DNA from 2 places in the Streptomyces sp. NPDC056600 genome. Region 2 is predicted to be linked to the other one. Evidence: riboswitches for the same ligand, from Rfam matches in the RefSeq annotation. Region 2 holds a riboswitch; the other holds the start of a gene.
The links. Region 2 has a riboswitch for cobalamin ahead of ACFRAV_RS18360 (VWA domain-containing protein). Riboswitches for the same ligand answer to the same signal wherever they lie in the genome.

Region 1: it holds a riboswitch for cobalamin, as region 2 does, so the genes downstream of both, ACFRAV_RS08040 (energy-coupling factor ABC transporter permease) here and ACFRAV_RS18360 (VWA domain-containing protein) in region 2, are expected to answer to the same signal.

The regions. Positions count from the first base shown of each region.
Region 1 is NZ_JBHTVQ010000010.1:60,559-68,290, reverse strand. It holds gene ACFRAV_RS08070 (SURF1 family protein) at 1-439, opposite strand, end outside; gene ACFRAV_RS08065 (S9 family peptidase) at 585-2,453, shown strand; gene ACFRAV_RS08060 (ATP-binding protein) at 2,599-3,096, shown strand; gene ACFRAV_RS08055 (energy-coupling factor ABC transporter ATP-binding protein) at 3,181-4,011, opposite strand; gene cbiQ (cobalt ECF transporter T component CbiQ) at 4,119-4,871, opposite strand; gene ACFRAV_RS08045 (energy-coupling factor ABC transporter substrate-binding protein) at 4,877-5,365, opposite strand; gene ACFRAV_RS08040 (energy-coupling factor ABC transporter permease) at 5,362-6,138, opposite strand; cobalamin riboswitch at 6,168-6,354, opposite strand; gene ACFRAV_RS08035 (GNAT family N-acetyltransferase) at 6,459-7,007, opposite strand; gene ACFRAV_RS08030 (potassium channel family protein) at 7,197-7,732, opposite strand, start outside.
Region 2 is NZ_JBHTVQ010000034.1:27,327-35,058, reverse strand. It holds partial or broken gene ACFRAV_RS18370 (cobyrinate a,c-diamide synthase) at 1-1,306, opposite strand, end outside; gene cobO (cob(I)yrinic acid a,c-diamide adenosyltransferase) at 1,372-1,986, opposite strand; gene ACFRAV_RS18360 (VWA domain-containing protein) at 1,986-4,103, opposite strand; cobalamin riboswitch at 4,146-4,292, opposite strand; gene cbiE (precorrin-6y C5,15-methyltransferase (decarboxylating) subunit CbiE) at 4,325-5,590, shown strand; gene cobM (precorrin-4 C(11)-methyltransferase) at 5,562-6,329, opposite strand; gene ACFRAV_RS18345 (precorrin-2 C(20)-methyltransferase) at 6,326-7,732, opposite strand, start outside.

The DNA.
Region 1 (7,732 bases), on a different contig from region 2:
CCTGCAGCGCGCCCGTCACCGTGACCTCGCCCGCGGGCGGGGCGGGCACGTCGGCCGCGTCGGGCGTACCGGGCAGCCAGCCGCGCACCACGGGCAGCGCCCTGCCGTCGCCGGTGCGGAGCATGGTCAGCACGTAGGAGCCGCGCCGCTCGTCCACCTCGCGGTCCGGCACCAGCAGCTGCTCGCCGTACCGGCCGGTGACGGTGGCCTGGTCGCCGACCGTCCGCTTGTCGACGGGGAGCAGCTCGGCCAGCGGCCGCGCGGTGCTCGGGTCGGCTTTGCGGTCCTCGGCGGCCTGGGCCGTCGCGTCGCGGTGGCCGTCCACCCGGGTCTCGAACCGGTCCAGCTGCCATGTCCCCATGAACACGCAGAACGGCACGGCGAGCAGCACGAAGACGTTGATCCCCCACCAGCGGGGCGTCAGCAGGAACCGGTACACCCCACCCACGGTACCGGGGCCCCGCCCGGTCCCCGGGGCCGGGCTGCCCGCCCGCCCGGCCCTCGGGAGCCGCCGCCGCGAGGCCGCCGGAACCGGTGTCCGCACCACCCCGCGCCCCGGCCCGCCGAGCAGGCACTATGGGGCCATGACTGACACCACCGGCCACGCCGAGGCCCCGGAGACGCCCACGACCATGCCCGACTGGGAGAAGAGGTTCAGGGCCCCGCGCCTGTCCCTGCCCGACTGGGCGGAGGACGCCCCCGACCGCTCCCTGTTCGTCTCCAACGCGACGGGCACCTACGAGCTCTACGCCTGGGACCGCGCCACCGGCGCCCAGCGCCAGGTCACCGACCGCCCCAACGGCACCACGGACGGCACGCTGACCCCCGACGGCGCCTGGATCTGGTGGTTCGACGACACCGACGGCGACGAGTTCGGCGTCTGGCGCCGCCAGCCGTTCCACGGCGGCCCCGACGAGGAGGCCGTCCCCGGCCTGGAGCCCTCCTACCCGGCCGGTCTCGCCCTGGGCAGGGACGGCCGCACCGCTGTGGTCGGCCGCTCCGCCGACGACGAGGGCACCACCATCCACCTGGCCCGGGACGGCGAGGACCCGGTCGAGATCTACCGGCACGCGGAGTCCGCCGGGGTCGGCGACCTGTCCCATGACGGCTCGCTGATCGCCGTCGAGCACACCGAGCACGGCGACGCCATGCACTCCGCGCTGCGCGTGCTGCGCCCCGACGGCAGCACCGTCGCCGAGCTCGACGACACCAAGGCCGGCACCGTCGAACTGGGCCTGGAGGTCCTCGGCTTCGCCCCGGTCGACGGCGACGCCCGGCTGCTCGTCGGCCACCAGCGCCGCGGCCGGTGGGAGCCCATGGTCTGGGACGTCGCCACCGGCGAGGAGACCGACCTGGCCCTGGAACTGCCCGGCGACGTGAGCGCCGAGTGGTACCCGGACGGCTCCGCGCTGCTGATCGCGCACAGCTTCGAGGCCCGCAGCGAGCTGTTCCGCTACGACCTGACGAGCCGCGCCCTGGAGGAGATCGACACGCCGCCCGGCACGGTCTCCGGCGCCACCGCCCGCCCCGACGGCAGCGTGGAGTACCTCTGGTCCTCCGCGGCCCGGCCGCCGGTGGTCCGCTCCACCTCCGGCCGCGTGGTGCTCGACCCGCCCGGCATGAAGGCCCCCGAGTCGGTGCCGGTGGAGGACGTCTGGGTGGAAGGCCCCGGCGGCCGCATCCACGCCCTGGTGCAGAAGCCGGCCGGCACGACGGGCCCGCTGCCCACCGTCTTCGAGATCCACGGCGGCCCCACCTGGCACGACAGCGACGCCTTCGCTGCCGGCCCCGCGGCCTGGGTCGACCACGGGTACGCGGTGGTCCGGGTCAACTACCGCGGCTCCACCGGCTACGGCCGGGAGTGGACGGACGCCCTCAAGCACCGGGTGGGCCTGATCGAGCTGGAGGACATCGCCGCGGTCCGCGAGTGGGCCGTCTCCTCGGGCCTCGCCGACCCCGCCCGCCTGGTCCTGACCGGCGGCTCCTGGGGCGGTTACCTCACCCTGCTCGGCCTGGGCACCCAGCCGGAGACGTGGGCGGTCGGCATCGCCGCCGTCCCGGTCGCCGACTACGTGACGGCGTACCACGACGAGATGGAGGCGCTGAAGGCCATGGACCGCACGCTCCTGGGCGGCACCCCGGAGGAGGTCCCGGAGCGCTTCGAGGCGTCGTCCCCGATCACCTACGTCGACCGGGTCACCGCGCCGGTCTACCTCTCGGCCGGGGTGAACGACCCGCGCTGCCCGATCCGGCAGGTCGAGAACTACGTCAAGCGCCTGGAGGGCCGCGGGGCGGTCCACGAGGTCTACCGCTACGACGCGGGGCACGGCTCGCTGGTGGTCGACGAGCGCATCAAGCAGGTCCGGCTCGAACTGGACTTCGCGGCACGGCACCTGCCGGGTGCGGACGCCGGTCGGGACGCCGGTGCGGGCGCGGCGCCGGCGGCGGGCTGACGCCGTCCGGCCGGTCCGCGCCTGCCCGTTCGTCCGCCTGTCCGTGAACTGTCCGTAGTGGCCGACGACGCCTCGGTATACGTAAAGTCACGATTCGTTCACTCCCCGATGCGTCAACGCCTCACCTGCGGGATACGGATAGGCCGTGCTCACAGATTCGACCAGCTCCCACCAGAACCCCCAGCGGCGCGTGCCCGAGCGGCACGCGCCGGCGGCCGGGGGTCCCGGGTGTGCCGAACCCCTCGTGTTCGCCTCCCAGTTCAGGTCCTCGCCCCGCGGGGCCCGGCAGGCCCGGCACTGCGCTGTGCGCCGGCTGGCCGAGTGGGGGTTCCCACCGACCTCCGACCTGTCCTGCGCGGTCGCCCTGCTGGTCGGTGAGCTGGCCGCCAACGCGGTGCGCCACGGGCGGGTGCCGGGGCGGGACTTCGCGCTCCGCCTCGTCGTCGACGAACTCGGCGGCCTCGCCCGCGTCGAGGTGATCGACGCCTCCGAGACCCCGCCGCCCTCCGTCGCCGCGCAGGCCGCGCCGGAGGACGAGTCGGGGCGAGGGCTCCTCCTGGTCGACGCGCTGGCCGTCCGCTGGGGCTCGCAGCCCCGGCAGCCGATCGGCAAGATCGTCTGGGCGGAGATCAAGACCGGCTGAGCCGACTGGGCGGGGAGGGCGGGGACTTGGGGCCCGCATCGAGGGCGGGACCGGGAGCCGCGGGGCCGGGGGCGGGAGGTTGGGCTACGTCCGGTCTCCCTCCGCCGCCCAGCGGGCCAGCTCCTCCGCGGTGCGCGGGACGAAGCCCGCGCCCGCCCCGCCGCCGCGTCCGCGCAGTGCCGCCCCGACCGCGACGCCCCACGGTATCCGCAGGCCCGCCTCCCGCAGCGCCTCCGCCCGCGCCAGCAACTCCTCGGCGGGTCCCACCCGCGCGCCCGCCGGGGTCAGCAGCGCGACGTCGTCCGCCCACCGCAGCGCCAGGTCCACGTCGTGGGTGGCCATCATCACCGTGGTCCCCCCGCGCCGCAGCGACTCCAGCGTCGCGAGGAGCCGCTCCTGCCCGTCGGGGTCCAGCCCCGCCGTCGGCTCGTCGAGCACGAGGACCCGCGGCCGCATGGCCACCGCCCCCGCGACGGCCGCCCGTTTCCGCTGCCCGTAGGACAGCAGGTGCGTGGGGCGGTCGCCCAGCCCGGTGATGTCCAGCGCCGCGAGCGCCTCGTCGACCCGCGCCCGGACCTCCGCCTCCGGCAGCCCCAGGTTCAGGGGCCCGAACGAGACGTCCTGCGCGACCGACGCCGCGAACAGCTGGTCGTCCGGGTCCTGCACGACGAGCTGCACGGTGGACCGCAGCCGGGTCAGCCCGGCGCGGTCGTACGACACCGGCCCGCCCTCCAGTTCCACCCGGCCGGAGCGCGGCCGCAGCCCGCCGCTCAGCAGCCGCATCAGCGTCGTCTTCCCGCTGCCGTTGCGCCCGAGGAGGGCCAGGGCGCGGCCCTCGCGGACCTCGAAGCCCAGGCCGTCGAGCACGCGGGGGCCGTCCTCGTACCCGAAGGACACGTCCCGCAGGGCGACCAGTGGCGCGGCCGTGACGTCCGCTCCCGCCGCGACGTCTGCCGGGCCCCCCGCCCCCGCGGCCGCGTCCTCCGTGCTCGCCCCGTCCCCGGGTGTTCCGCTCGTCCCGTTCACGACAGACGTCCTTCCAGCACGGCGTCGAGCACGACGATCACGGTCAGCAGCGCGACACTCGCGCCGACGAAGCCCCCGGAAACCCGGGTGGGCGGGACCAGGACCCGCAGCGTCCCGTCGTACCCCCGTCCGGCGAGGCCGCTCTGCAGCCGGCCCGCCCGGTCGAAGGCCCGCACGAAGGCGGTGGCCCCCAGACCGCCCAGCGAGCGCCAGGCCGCGGCCCTGGTCCGCTGCCCGAGCCGCGCCGCCTGCGCCTGCCGGACCTGTCGCACCGAGTCGAGCAGCAGGAACGCCATCCGGTACGTCACCACCGCCACGTCCACCACCGCCGCCGGCACCCCCGCCCGCACCAGGCGGGGCAAGAGGTCCGACATCGGCGTGGTGAACGCGAACACCAGCACCCCCAGCGAGGCCGCCGAACTCCGCAACAGGAGCTCACCGGCCCGCAGCGCCCCGTCGGGCGCCGGGCCCAGCACCGCGCCGTCCGGCCCGCCGACCCGCACCAGCAGCGTCGCCGCGCCGGTGACGCAGAACCCGAGCGGCGCGCGGTACGCCCGCCACAGCCGCCCGGCCGGCACCCGCGCGGGTCCCAGCAGCACCACCAGGGCGGTGACCAGCACCAGCAGGGCGCCCGGCCACGGCGGCAGCACGACGGCGAGCAGCGTGAGCCCGAACCCGAGCACCGCCTTGTCCACAGGATGACGGCGGCGCCAGCAACTGCCGTGCGCCGCCGCGTCGATCGACAGCACAGGCGTCAAACCCGCCTGGTCGCGGCGTCGTTCCGGCCGTCGTGGGTGACGGCTCCGGCACCGGTGCCGGCGTCCGCGTCCACGGTGCCGGCGTCGACGGGGGCGGCGATGGCGTCCGCGTCCACGGAGGCGGCCGGAGCGGCCACCTCACCGGCGGCAGCCGTGCCCGCCGGGGTACTCGCGGCCGCGGCCGCCCGGGCTTCGCCCTGCCGACGCCCGCGCCACAGGCCCAGGCAGTAGGAGACGACTCCCGCCCCCACCGCCGCCTGCAGCGCGAACAGCCCCGACTCGATCTCGCCGGACGGCGGTTCGTACACCGGCGAGAACCAGGGGCGGTAGTCCGGGTCGATCTCCTGGATCGCCACCTCCGCCTCGGCGTCGGCCCCGGTGAACGGCTCGGGCTTGTGGTCGCCCATGCCGAGGACCACCGGCAACACCGCCATGGCGGCCACGGTCAGCACCAGCAGCAGGTTGATCCGCAGGTTCCGGCTCATCGCGACACCGCCCCGGTGCTCGTGCCCGCGTCGGTGTTCGTGCCCGCGCCGGTGCCCGCGCCGGTGCCCGCGGCGGTGTTCGTGCCAGCCCCGGTCCGGGCCTTGCCGAGCCCGGCGGTCCGCAGGCCCAGCCGGGCCAGCTCACCCGCGCTCGACTGCGCCAGCAGCCGCACCACCAGCACGGTGAGCAGCCCCTCGCTGACCGCCAGCGGGATCTGCGTGATCGCGAAGATGGACCCGAACTTGCCCAGCGCGCCCGCGAATCCGCCCACCGGGTCGGGGAAGGCCAGCGCCAGCTGCACGCTGGTCACGCAGTACGTGCTGAGGTCGGCGACGAACGCCGCGCAGAACACCGCCACCGCGAGCCGCGCCCCGCACCGCAGGGCCAGCCGGTACACGCCGTACCCCGCCCAGGGGCCGACCACGGCCATCGAGAAGACGTTGGCGCCGAGTGTGGTGAGCCCGCCGTGGGCGAGCAACAGCGCCTGGAACAACAACGTGACGGTGCCGAGCACCGCCATCACAGGGGGCCGGAACAGCACCGCCCCCAGCCCGCTCCCCGTGGGGTGCGAGCAACTACCGGTCACCGACGGCAACTTGAGTGCCGACAGGACGAACATGAACGCGCCCGAAGCTCCCAGGAGCAGTGTGCTCTCGGGATGTTCCCTCACCTCACGGGTGAGTTGACGAACTCCGTGGACGACAAACGGCGCAGACGCGGCAACCCAGGCGATCGCGTGCGCCGGAGGAAGAAACCCCTCGGCTATGTGCATGGCTCAGCAGACCCTCTCCAGCACCTCGTGGATGGACGACGCGCCTTGGCCGGTCTCCTGGCTGACGGGTACCACACGCCCGTGCTCCGCCTTCCCGGGTCCGTGAGGACCCAGTGGCTGCCCGCGAGGGCCGGAGCCGGACTTCCCGATCACAGTGGCGAGGGCCGCACCGGCATCACACCGGATTTCCCGTTCACCAAGACCTTGTGACAGTAATCCGGCATCCCGCCCACTGACAAGCGAGCCCGATCCGGCCACCGGCGTCCGCGACCACCCGACGCGCCCCGCACCGCAGGCGCCGCAAGGGCCGAGGGGCGGGTTCAGTCCTTCCCGCGGTCGAGCCCCCAGGTCTGCAGGACGAAGGGCCGTCCCTTCTCCTCACCCTCGATCAGGGGCACGTCCAGCAGGCGGAATCCGGCCCTGGTGGCGACGCCGACGCTCGCCGCGTTCTCCGCCTCCAGCTCGAGGATCACCTGCTCCGCCCCCAGCTCCTCGAAGGCGTACGCCGCCATCACCCGCACCGCCCGGGCCGCCAGCCCCTGCCCGCGGTGCGCCGGTCCCACCGCGTAGCCGATCTCCACGCCCTCCGGAGCCCGGCGCAGCATCACCTCGCCGAGCGGGGCCCCGCCGTCCAGCGTGATGGCGAGCAGGATGGTCGTCCCCTCGGCCCGCAGCTCACGGGTGCGCACCAGCCGTGCGCGCGAGGCCGACTCGTCGAAGGGGGAGACGATGGGCGTCCAGTAGGCGATGTCCGGGTGGTCGAACAACGCCGGCATCGCTGCCAGGTCGTCCTCCGTCCAGTCCCGGAGGACCAGACCCTCCCCGGTCAGTTCCATCCGCTCGGGAAAGGGCGACGCGTGATGACTCATGCGGGGGTGACCTCCTGGCCTGGCCGGAAACACACGGTGGCACCGGCGCCGGGTGCGCGAGTGCCGCGGAGGGTGCGCGGTGCACGGTGCACGTCCTCGTGGTGCATTCCATCCTCCATCCCGACCGGATGTCAGTCCGATTTTCGCCGGGCGACTCTACTGGCGGCGACCCTCATCCCCCGGGGTCTCTCACCGGAGCTCGCTGAAGCGTTCCGTCTCCCGGGTGCCGCCGGCGACGATGATCGTGTCCCCCGGTCCCAGGACCGTCGCCGGCGTCGCGTACGTGAAGGCCTCGCCCGGACGCTTGACGGCGACGACGGTCAGCCCGAAGCGGGAGCGGATGTCGCTCTCGCCCAGGGGGACGCCGACGATCCCGGCCGGCGGATTCGTCTTGACCATGGCGAAGCCCTCCTCCCACTCGATGTAGTCGAGCATGCGGCCGCGGACCAGGTGGGCGACCCGCTGCCCCATGTCGTGCTCGGGCAGGACGACGTGGTGGACGCCGAGCTGGGAGAGGATCCGGCCGTGCTCCTCGCTGGTCGCCTTGGCCCAGACGTGCTTGATGCCGAAGGAGACCAGCAGCGAGGCCGTGAGGATGCTCGCCTCCAGGTTGGAGCCGATGGCGACGACGGCCCGGTCGAAGTCCTGCACGCCCAGTTGCCGCAGCGCGTCCTCCTTGGTGGAGTCCGCCCGCACGGTGTGGGTGAGGACCCCGGACAGCGCCT
Region 2 (7,732 bases):
CGGCGTCGGCGAACCGCTGGGCGAGCCGGGGATGGCCGGCCCAGTGGACGTGCAGGTAGGAGGCGTGCAGCGTCGGTGAGGCGAAGCCCTCGGGGCGGCCGTCGATCTCCCAGGCGGGGGTGGTGGCGCAGGCGCCGGGGGCGGTGCGGGTGCGGTGGAACTCGTGCCCGGTGACCCGCTCCCCCGCCCTGGTCAGGAGGGTGTCGCCGGGCGAGGTCGCGTGCGGGTAGCGCAGGGTGAGGCGTCCGGTCATCGCGGCCTGGGCGGGGACGACGCCGGCCATGGGGGTGTCGTCGAGGGCCTCGGTGAGGTAGAGCAGGCCGGCGCATTCGGCCACGGTGGGCAGGCCGTCCCGGACGGCCTCCCGGACGGAGGTCAGCAGGGGCGCGTTGGCGGCGAGTTCGGCGGCGTACACCTCGGGGAAGCCGCCGCCGAGGTAGAGGCCGCGGGTGCCGGGGGGCAGGGCGGGGTCGGTCAGCGGGTCGAAGGCGACGACCTCGCAGCCCGCGGCGGCCAGGAGTTCCTCGGTCTCGGTGTAGCGGAAGGTGAAGGCGCGGCCGCCGGCCACGGCGACGACCGGGCGTTCGCCGCCGGGCGGCGCGGTGACCTCGTCGGCCGGGCTCCAGGCCACGGCGTCCAGCGGCGGTGCGCTGCGGGCCAGGGCGAGGACGGCGTCGACGTCGACGTCCCGGGCGATCCGCTCGCCGAGCCGGCGGACGGCGCGGGCGGAGTCCTCGCGTTCGGCGGCGGGGACGAGCCCGAGGTGGCGGGAGGGGGTGCCGATCTCCTCGTCGCGGTGCACGACGCCGAGCACCGGCAGCCGCAGCGAGCGGCGTATCTCGGCGACGTTGCGCTCGGAGCCGGCCTTGTTGAGGATGACGCCGACGACGTCGACGGCGGGGTCGTAGGAGGCCATGCCCTCGACGATCGCCGCGGCCGAGCGGGACATCCGGGAGACGTCGACGACCAGGACGACCGGCGTGCGGGTGAGGGCGGCGACGTGGGCGGTGGAGGCGAAGCCGTCCGTGCCGATCCGCCCGTCGTGCAGGCCCATGACGCCCTCGACCACGGCGACGTCGGCGCCGCGGGCTCCGTGCAGCAGGAGCGGCGTGACGCGCTCCTCCCCCACCAGGTGCGGGTCGAGGTTGCGGCCGGGGCGGCCGGTGGCGAGGGCGTGGTAGCCGGGGTCGATGTAGTCGGGGCCGGTCTTGTGACCGCTGACGGTGTGACCTGCGGCGCGCAGCGCGGCCATCAGGCCGGTGGCGACGGTGGTCTTGCCCTGGCCGGTCATCGGGGCGGCGATCATGATCCGGGGCAGCGGCGCGGGGCCGGCCCCGCGCGGGGCCGGCGAGGGCCCGGGCCGGGCGTGCGTCACCATTCGATGCCTCGCTGGCCCTTCTGCCCCGCGTCCATGGGGTGCTTGACCTTGGTCATCTCGGTGACCAGGTCGGCGGCCTCGAGCAGTCGCGGGGCGGCCCGGCGTCCGGTGATCACCACGTGCTGGCGGCCGGGGCGCTCGCGCAGGGCGGTGACGACGTCCTCGACGTCGATCCAGCCCCAGGCGAGGGGGTAGGTGAACTCGTCGAGGACCAGCAGGTCGTGGGTCTGCTCGGCCAGGCGCCGCTTGATCTCGGCCCAGCCTTCGGCGGCGGCCGTGGCGTGGTCCTCGGTGTCGCCGTGCTTGCGTGTCCAGGACCAGCCGGATCCCATCTTGTGCCACTCGACGGGACCGCCCTCGCCGGTCTCCTCGTGGAGGCGGCCCAGGCGCTCCAGGACCGTCTGCTCGCCGATGCGCCACTTGGCGGACTTGACGAACTGGAAGACCCCGATGTTCCAGCCCTGGTTCCAGCCGCGCAGGGCGAGGCCGAAGGCGGCGGTGGACTTGCCCTTGCCGTCGCCGGTGTGGACGATCAGGAGGGGCTTGTTGCGGCGCTGGCGGGTGGTGAGTCCGTCGTCGGGCACGACGGTCGGCTGTCCCTGGGGCATCAGGCGGCCCTCTCTCGGACGGCGGTGCTCAGCGCGTCGGCGCTGACCTCGCGGACGGGCAGGTGGTCGGCGTGCAGGCGGGCGGCCAGGCCGGCGGCCAGGCCGAGCCGCAGGGGTCCGGACTCGCTGTCGACCACCACGGTGCTGACGCCGAGGGAGGCGACCTGGTCGGCGGCCCGCAGCGAGCGGGCGACGGCGTCCTTGCCGCCGGTGGCGCGGCCGTCGGTGACGACGACCAGCAGGGGACGCAGCCGCGGGTGGCGCCGGCGTTCGCGGGCGACGACGCGGGCGGCCTCCAGCAGTCCCTCGGCGAGGGGGGTGCGGCCGCCGGCCGGGAGGTCGTCGAGGCGGGCGGCGGCGATGTCCACCGAGTGGGTGGGGGGCAGGGAGAGTTCGGCGGCCTGCCCGCGGAAGGTGATCAGGCCGACCTTGTCGCGGCGGCGGTAGGCGTCGAGGAGCAGGGAGAGGACGGCGGTCTTGACCTGGCTCATGCGCTTGCGGGCCGCCATGGAGCCGGAGGCGTCGACGCAGAAGAGGATCAGGTTGGCCTCGCGGCCCTCCCGGACGGCGGTGCGCAGGTCCTCGCCGCGCAGCCGCAGCGGGCCGTCGGCGCGGCCGGTCCGGGTGCGGGCCGCCGCCGCGCGCACCGTCTCGACCAGGTGGAGGGAGCCTCCGGCGTCCTGGCCGGGCCGGGTGACGCCGACCCGGCGGCCCCGGCTTCCCAGGGCGCGGCTGCGGCGGCCGTCGGTGCCCTCGCCGGTGCCCCGCACGGTGAACAGGCGGGGGCGGTAGGGGGCGGTGGCCTTGACGGTGGTGTCCTGCGCGGTTCCGCGGGCGGGGGGTGAGGCGGGGAGCCGGTCGGCGTCCGCGTCGGGGGCGTCGTGCGGTCCGGCAGCGGGCACCGGGGCCTCCGGGGTGGCGCCGTCGGGGGCCTGACCGCCTTCGGCGCCGCCTCCTGTCTCCCCCGGGTCGCGCGGGTCGGGTGCGTCCTCCCCGGGTCCGTCTTCGCCGGGCCCCTCGTCGCCCGACCCGTCCGGGCCGTCGTCGGCCGGGGGCTGTGAGGGCGGCGGGTCCGGCGGCAGCTCGTCGTCGCCCAGGATCCGGTCGAGCAGTTCCTCGTCGAGCCCGGGCGCGTCGAAGGGGTTGCGGCGGCGCCGGTGCGGCAGGGCGAGCCGGGCGGCGCGGCGGATGTCCGCGCGGGTCACGGTGGTCCGGCCGGCCCAGGCCGCGTGGGCCACGGCGGTGCGGGCGGTGACGATGTCGGCGCGCAGCCCGTCGACGTCGAACGCGGCGCATATCTCGGCGATCTTGGTGAGCGCGGTGTCCGGGAGGAGGACCCGGCCGAGCCGTTCGCGGGCCGCGGCCACCCGGGCCGCCAGGGCGTCCTCGGCAGGGCGGTGGCGGGCCGCGAAACCGGCCGGGTCGGCGTCGTAGGCCATCCGCCGGCGCACCACCTCGGCGCGCGGCGCGGGGTCGCGGGGCGCGGCGACCTCGACGGTGAGGCCGAACCGGTCGAGGAGCTGCGGCCGCAGCTCGCCCTCCTCGGGGTTCATGGTGCCGATGAGCAGGAACCGGGCGGCGTGCTCCACGGAGAAACCGTCGCGCTCGACGGTGACCCGCCCGGTGGCGGCGGCGTCCAGCAGCAGGTCGACCAGGTGGTCGGGGAGGAGGTTGACCTCGTCGGCGTACAGGATGCCGCGGTGGGCGCGGGCCAGCAGGCCGGGCTCGTACGCCACCTTGCCGTGCGCGAGGGCCTTCTCCAGGTGCAGGGAGCCGAGGACGCGGTCCTCGGTGGCGCCGACGGGGAGTTCGACGAGCCGCACCGGGCGGCTCTCCACCGGGGCGCCCGCCGCGAAGGGGCCGTCCGGCGAGGCGTCGTCGGGGTCGGCGGGGTCCGTGGAGAAACGGTCCTCGGGGTGGACGTCCACGGGCGGCAGCAGGGCGGCCAGCGCGCGGGCGGCGGTCGACTTGGCGGTGCCCTTCTCGCCGCGGACCAGGACGCCGCCGATCGCGGGCGAGATGCCGGTCAGGACCAGGGAGAGGCCGAGGTCGTCGAGTTCGCCGGCGTCGCAGCCGACGATCGCGGAAAAGGGGTAGTGCGAACGCACCAATGGCATGTGAGGCTCCCGCTCGTTTCGCCATCCGTATGGGGGCGGGCGCGAGGCCGGTCTTCGGACTTGCCGAGTCCTCGTGAGCGAGGCTCGGTTCACCGCAGCGGGCCTGTGCCGGAATCTCACCGGGCTTCCCAGATTCTCCCCGTCGGCCGTCCTCACCGTTTCCGATGGCTGGGCCGTAGGGGCACCTCGTGCCTGTGAGGGACCACGATAGCGTCACCGGCATGACGATCGGCACGCCCCCTCCCCCCGCCAGCACGAACACCGCCTCCCGGGCCGCCGTTTCCCGGATCACCGTCGTCGGCGTGACCGCCGACGGCTGGCCCTCGCTGCCCGAGCGGCTGCGGCGCACGGTGCTGGAGGCGGAGGTGGTACTGGGCGGGCGACGGCATCTGGCGATGCTGCCGGAGGTGACCGGGCAGCGGCGTGAGGCGTGGCCGTCGCCGCTGCGCGAGGGCCTGCCCCCGCTGCTGGCGTCGCTGGGCGGGGCGCGGGTGGTGGCGCTGGCCTCGGGCGATCCGCTGGTGTCCGGTATCGGCTCAACGCTCGTCGATCTGCTCGGAGTCGGCAGGGTGCACGTCGAACCGGCGGTTTCCTCGGTGGCGTTGGCGCGGGCCCGCATGGGATGGCCGTCGGAGCGGTGCGCCGTGGTAACCCTGGTGGGCCGTGATCCGCGGTTGCTGCTGCGGGAGTTGGCGCCCGGGCACCGGGTGCTGGTGCTGTCCTCCGACGCCGGGACCCCGGCCGCGGTGGCGGCGCTGCTGGCGGGCGCGGGGTACGGGCGGAGCGTGATGACGGTGCTCGGCGACCTGGGCGCGGACCGGGAGTCGCGGCTGTCGGGCACGGCCGACGACTGGCTGGCCTCGCCGCCCGGCGAGGCGCCGGCCCTGAACGTGCTGGCGCTGGAGCTGGCGGGGCCGCCCGCCCACGGTCTGGTGGCGGGGCTGCCGGACGACGCGTTCGAGAACGACGGCCAGCTGACCCGGCGTGACCTTCGGGCCTCGGCGTTGGCACGGCTGGCGCCCGCGCCGGGACAGCACCTGTGGGACGTGGGCGCGGGCGCCGGATCGGTGGGCATCGAGTGGATGCGGGCGCACCCGACCTGTGCGACCACCGCCGTGGAGGCGAACGCCGGGCGCGCCGCCCGCGTCGCCCGCAACGCGGGCCGGCTGGGCGTGCCGGGGCTGCGGGTGGTGACCGGGCGCGCCCCGGACGCGCTGGCCGGACTGCCGTCGCCGGAGGCGGTGTTCATCGGTGGCGGGGCCACCCGGCCGGGCGTCCTGGAGGCGTGTCTGGGGGCGCTGCGGCCGGGCGGCCGGCTGGTCGTGCACGGGGTGACGCTGGAGACGGAGACGCTGCTCGCGGACGCCTACCGCCGCCACGGCGGGGAGTTGACCCGCCTGGCGGTGGAGACGACGGCGCCCATCGGTTCGTTCACCGGATGGACGCCGGCGCGGACGGTCACCCAGTGGAGCCTGACGGTGGGCTGAGGCGGGGGCGGGCCGGGTCGTAGAGGAACGACTCGCCGCCGGGGGCCGGGTCGAGCGCCCGGCCCACCAGGATGACGGCGGCCTGCCGCAGGCCGGCCGTCTCCACCGCGTCGGCGATGTCCGCGACGGTGCCGCGCAGCACCGATTCCTGCGGCTGGCTGGCCCGGTGGACGACCACCACCGGACAGTCGGCGCCGTACTCGGGCGCCAGCTCCTCCATCAGTTCGCGGATCCGGGTGATGGCCAGGTGCAGCACCAGGGTGGCCCGGGTGGCGGCGAACGCGGCCAGCGACTCGGTCGCGGGCATCGCGGTCGACCGGGCCCGGGTGCGGGTGAGGACCACGGACTGGGCGAGCAGCGGGACGGTCAGCTCCCGCCCCGCCACGGCCGCGGCGGCGGCGTAGGCGGGGACGCCGGGGGTGACGTCCCAGGGGACGCCGTGGGCGTCCAGGCGGCGGGTCTGCTCGGCGAGGGCCGAGTACAGCGAGGGATCGCCCGAGGTCAGGCGTACGACCTCCTGGCCCTGCCGGTGGGCGTCGACCAGGTGCTCGGTGATCCGGTCCAGGTCGAGCCGCTGGGTGTCGACCAGTTCGGCGCCGGGCGCGCAGTGGTCGAGCACCAGCGGGTCGAGGTAGGTGCCGGGGTAGAGCACCGTTCCGGCCGCGGCGAGCAGTCGCACCGCCCGGACGGTGAGCAGGTCCGCGGCGCCGGGGCCGGCGCCGACGAAGTGGACGGTCACGGCTTCACCCACCTCGGTGTCCAGACCCGGCCCGACGCCGAGACGCGGGTGCCGGAGGCGCCGACGATCAGCAGGCAGCGCATGTCGATGGTCGCGGGGTCGAGTTCGCCGAGCGTGGTGACGGTCAGCGACTCGCCGGGCCGTCCGACGCCGCGGCCGACCACGACGACGGTCTCCGGCGCGCGGTGTTCCAGCAGGACGCGGCGCGCGGTGGCGATCTGTTCCGTGCGGGAGCGGGAGGCGGGGTTGTACACGGCCAGCGCCAGGTCGGCCTCGGCGACGGCGCGCAGGCGGCGTTCGACGACGTCCCACGGCTTGAGCCGGTCGGAGAGGCTGACGACCGCGAAGTCGCCGCCGACGGGCGCGCCGGCCCGTGCGGCGACGGCCTGGACGGCGCTGACGCCGGGCAGCACCCGCACCGGCACGTGTCGCAGGTCCGGGTCCTCGGCGGCCTCGAAGACGGCGGTGGCCATGCCGAAGACCCCGGCGTCCCCGCCGGAGACCACCGCGACGCGCTCGCCCCGTGCGGCCAGCTCCAGGGCCAGGCGGGCACGTTCGAGCTCCACGGTGTTACCGGAGGCGTGTCTGGTCAGGCCGGGTCGCTGGGGGACCCGGTCGACGTAGGGGCCGTAGCCGACGACGTGGTCGACCTCGGAGAGCGCGGCGGACGCCTCGGGGGTCAGCCAGGCATCGGGGCCGGGGCCCAGGCCGACGACCAGCAGCTCGGCCGCCGAGGCCGCCGTGATCGCCGGGGTCGCCGCGATCGCCGAGTCCGGCCTGGCGGAGACGGTACCGCGCGGCGCGGATCCCGTGAGGGCCCTGGCCTGCTCCCCGGGGGTGCGTGAACGGGCCCCGTTGCGGCTGTCGCCGGTGACGAGGATCAGCGAGAAGTACGGCACGGTGGACGGGTCCACCTCGGCGACGGGCAGGCGCCGTTCGCCCTCCATGGAGGCGCGTTCGACATAGACCGCGTGGTCGAGCCGCCCCGCCGCCTCCAGCGCGCGGCGCACGGCCGGGAAGGTGCGTCCCAGCTTCATCACGACGGCGGCGTCGGTGTCGGCGAGCCGGCGGGCGAGCTCCGGTTCGGGCAGGGTGCCCGGGAGCACGGTGAGCACGTCGGTCTGCCGGGAGAGCGGGGCCGCGGCGGTGGCCGCGGCGGCGGCGAACGCCGGGACGCCGGGCACGATCTGTGTCTCGAACCGCTCGGCGAGCCGGTCGTGCATGTACATGTACGACCCGTAGAACAGCGGGTCGCCCTCGGAGAGCAGCACGACGTCGCGTCCGGCCTCGAGGTGGGCGGCGAGCCGGGCGGCGGACTCCTCGTAGAAGTCGGCCAGGGCTCCCGTGTAACCCCCGGGGTGGTCGGTGGCGCCGGTGGTGACCGGATAGGTCAGCCGCTCCTC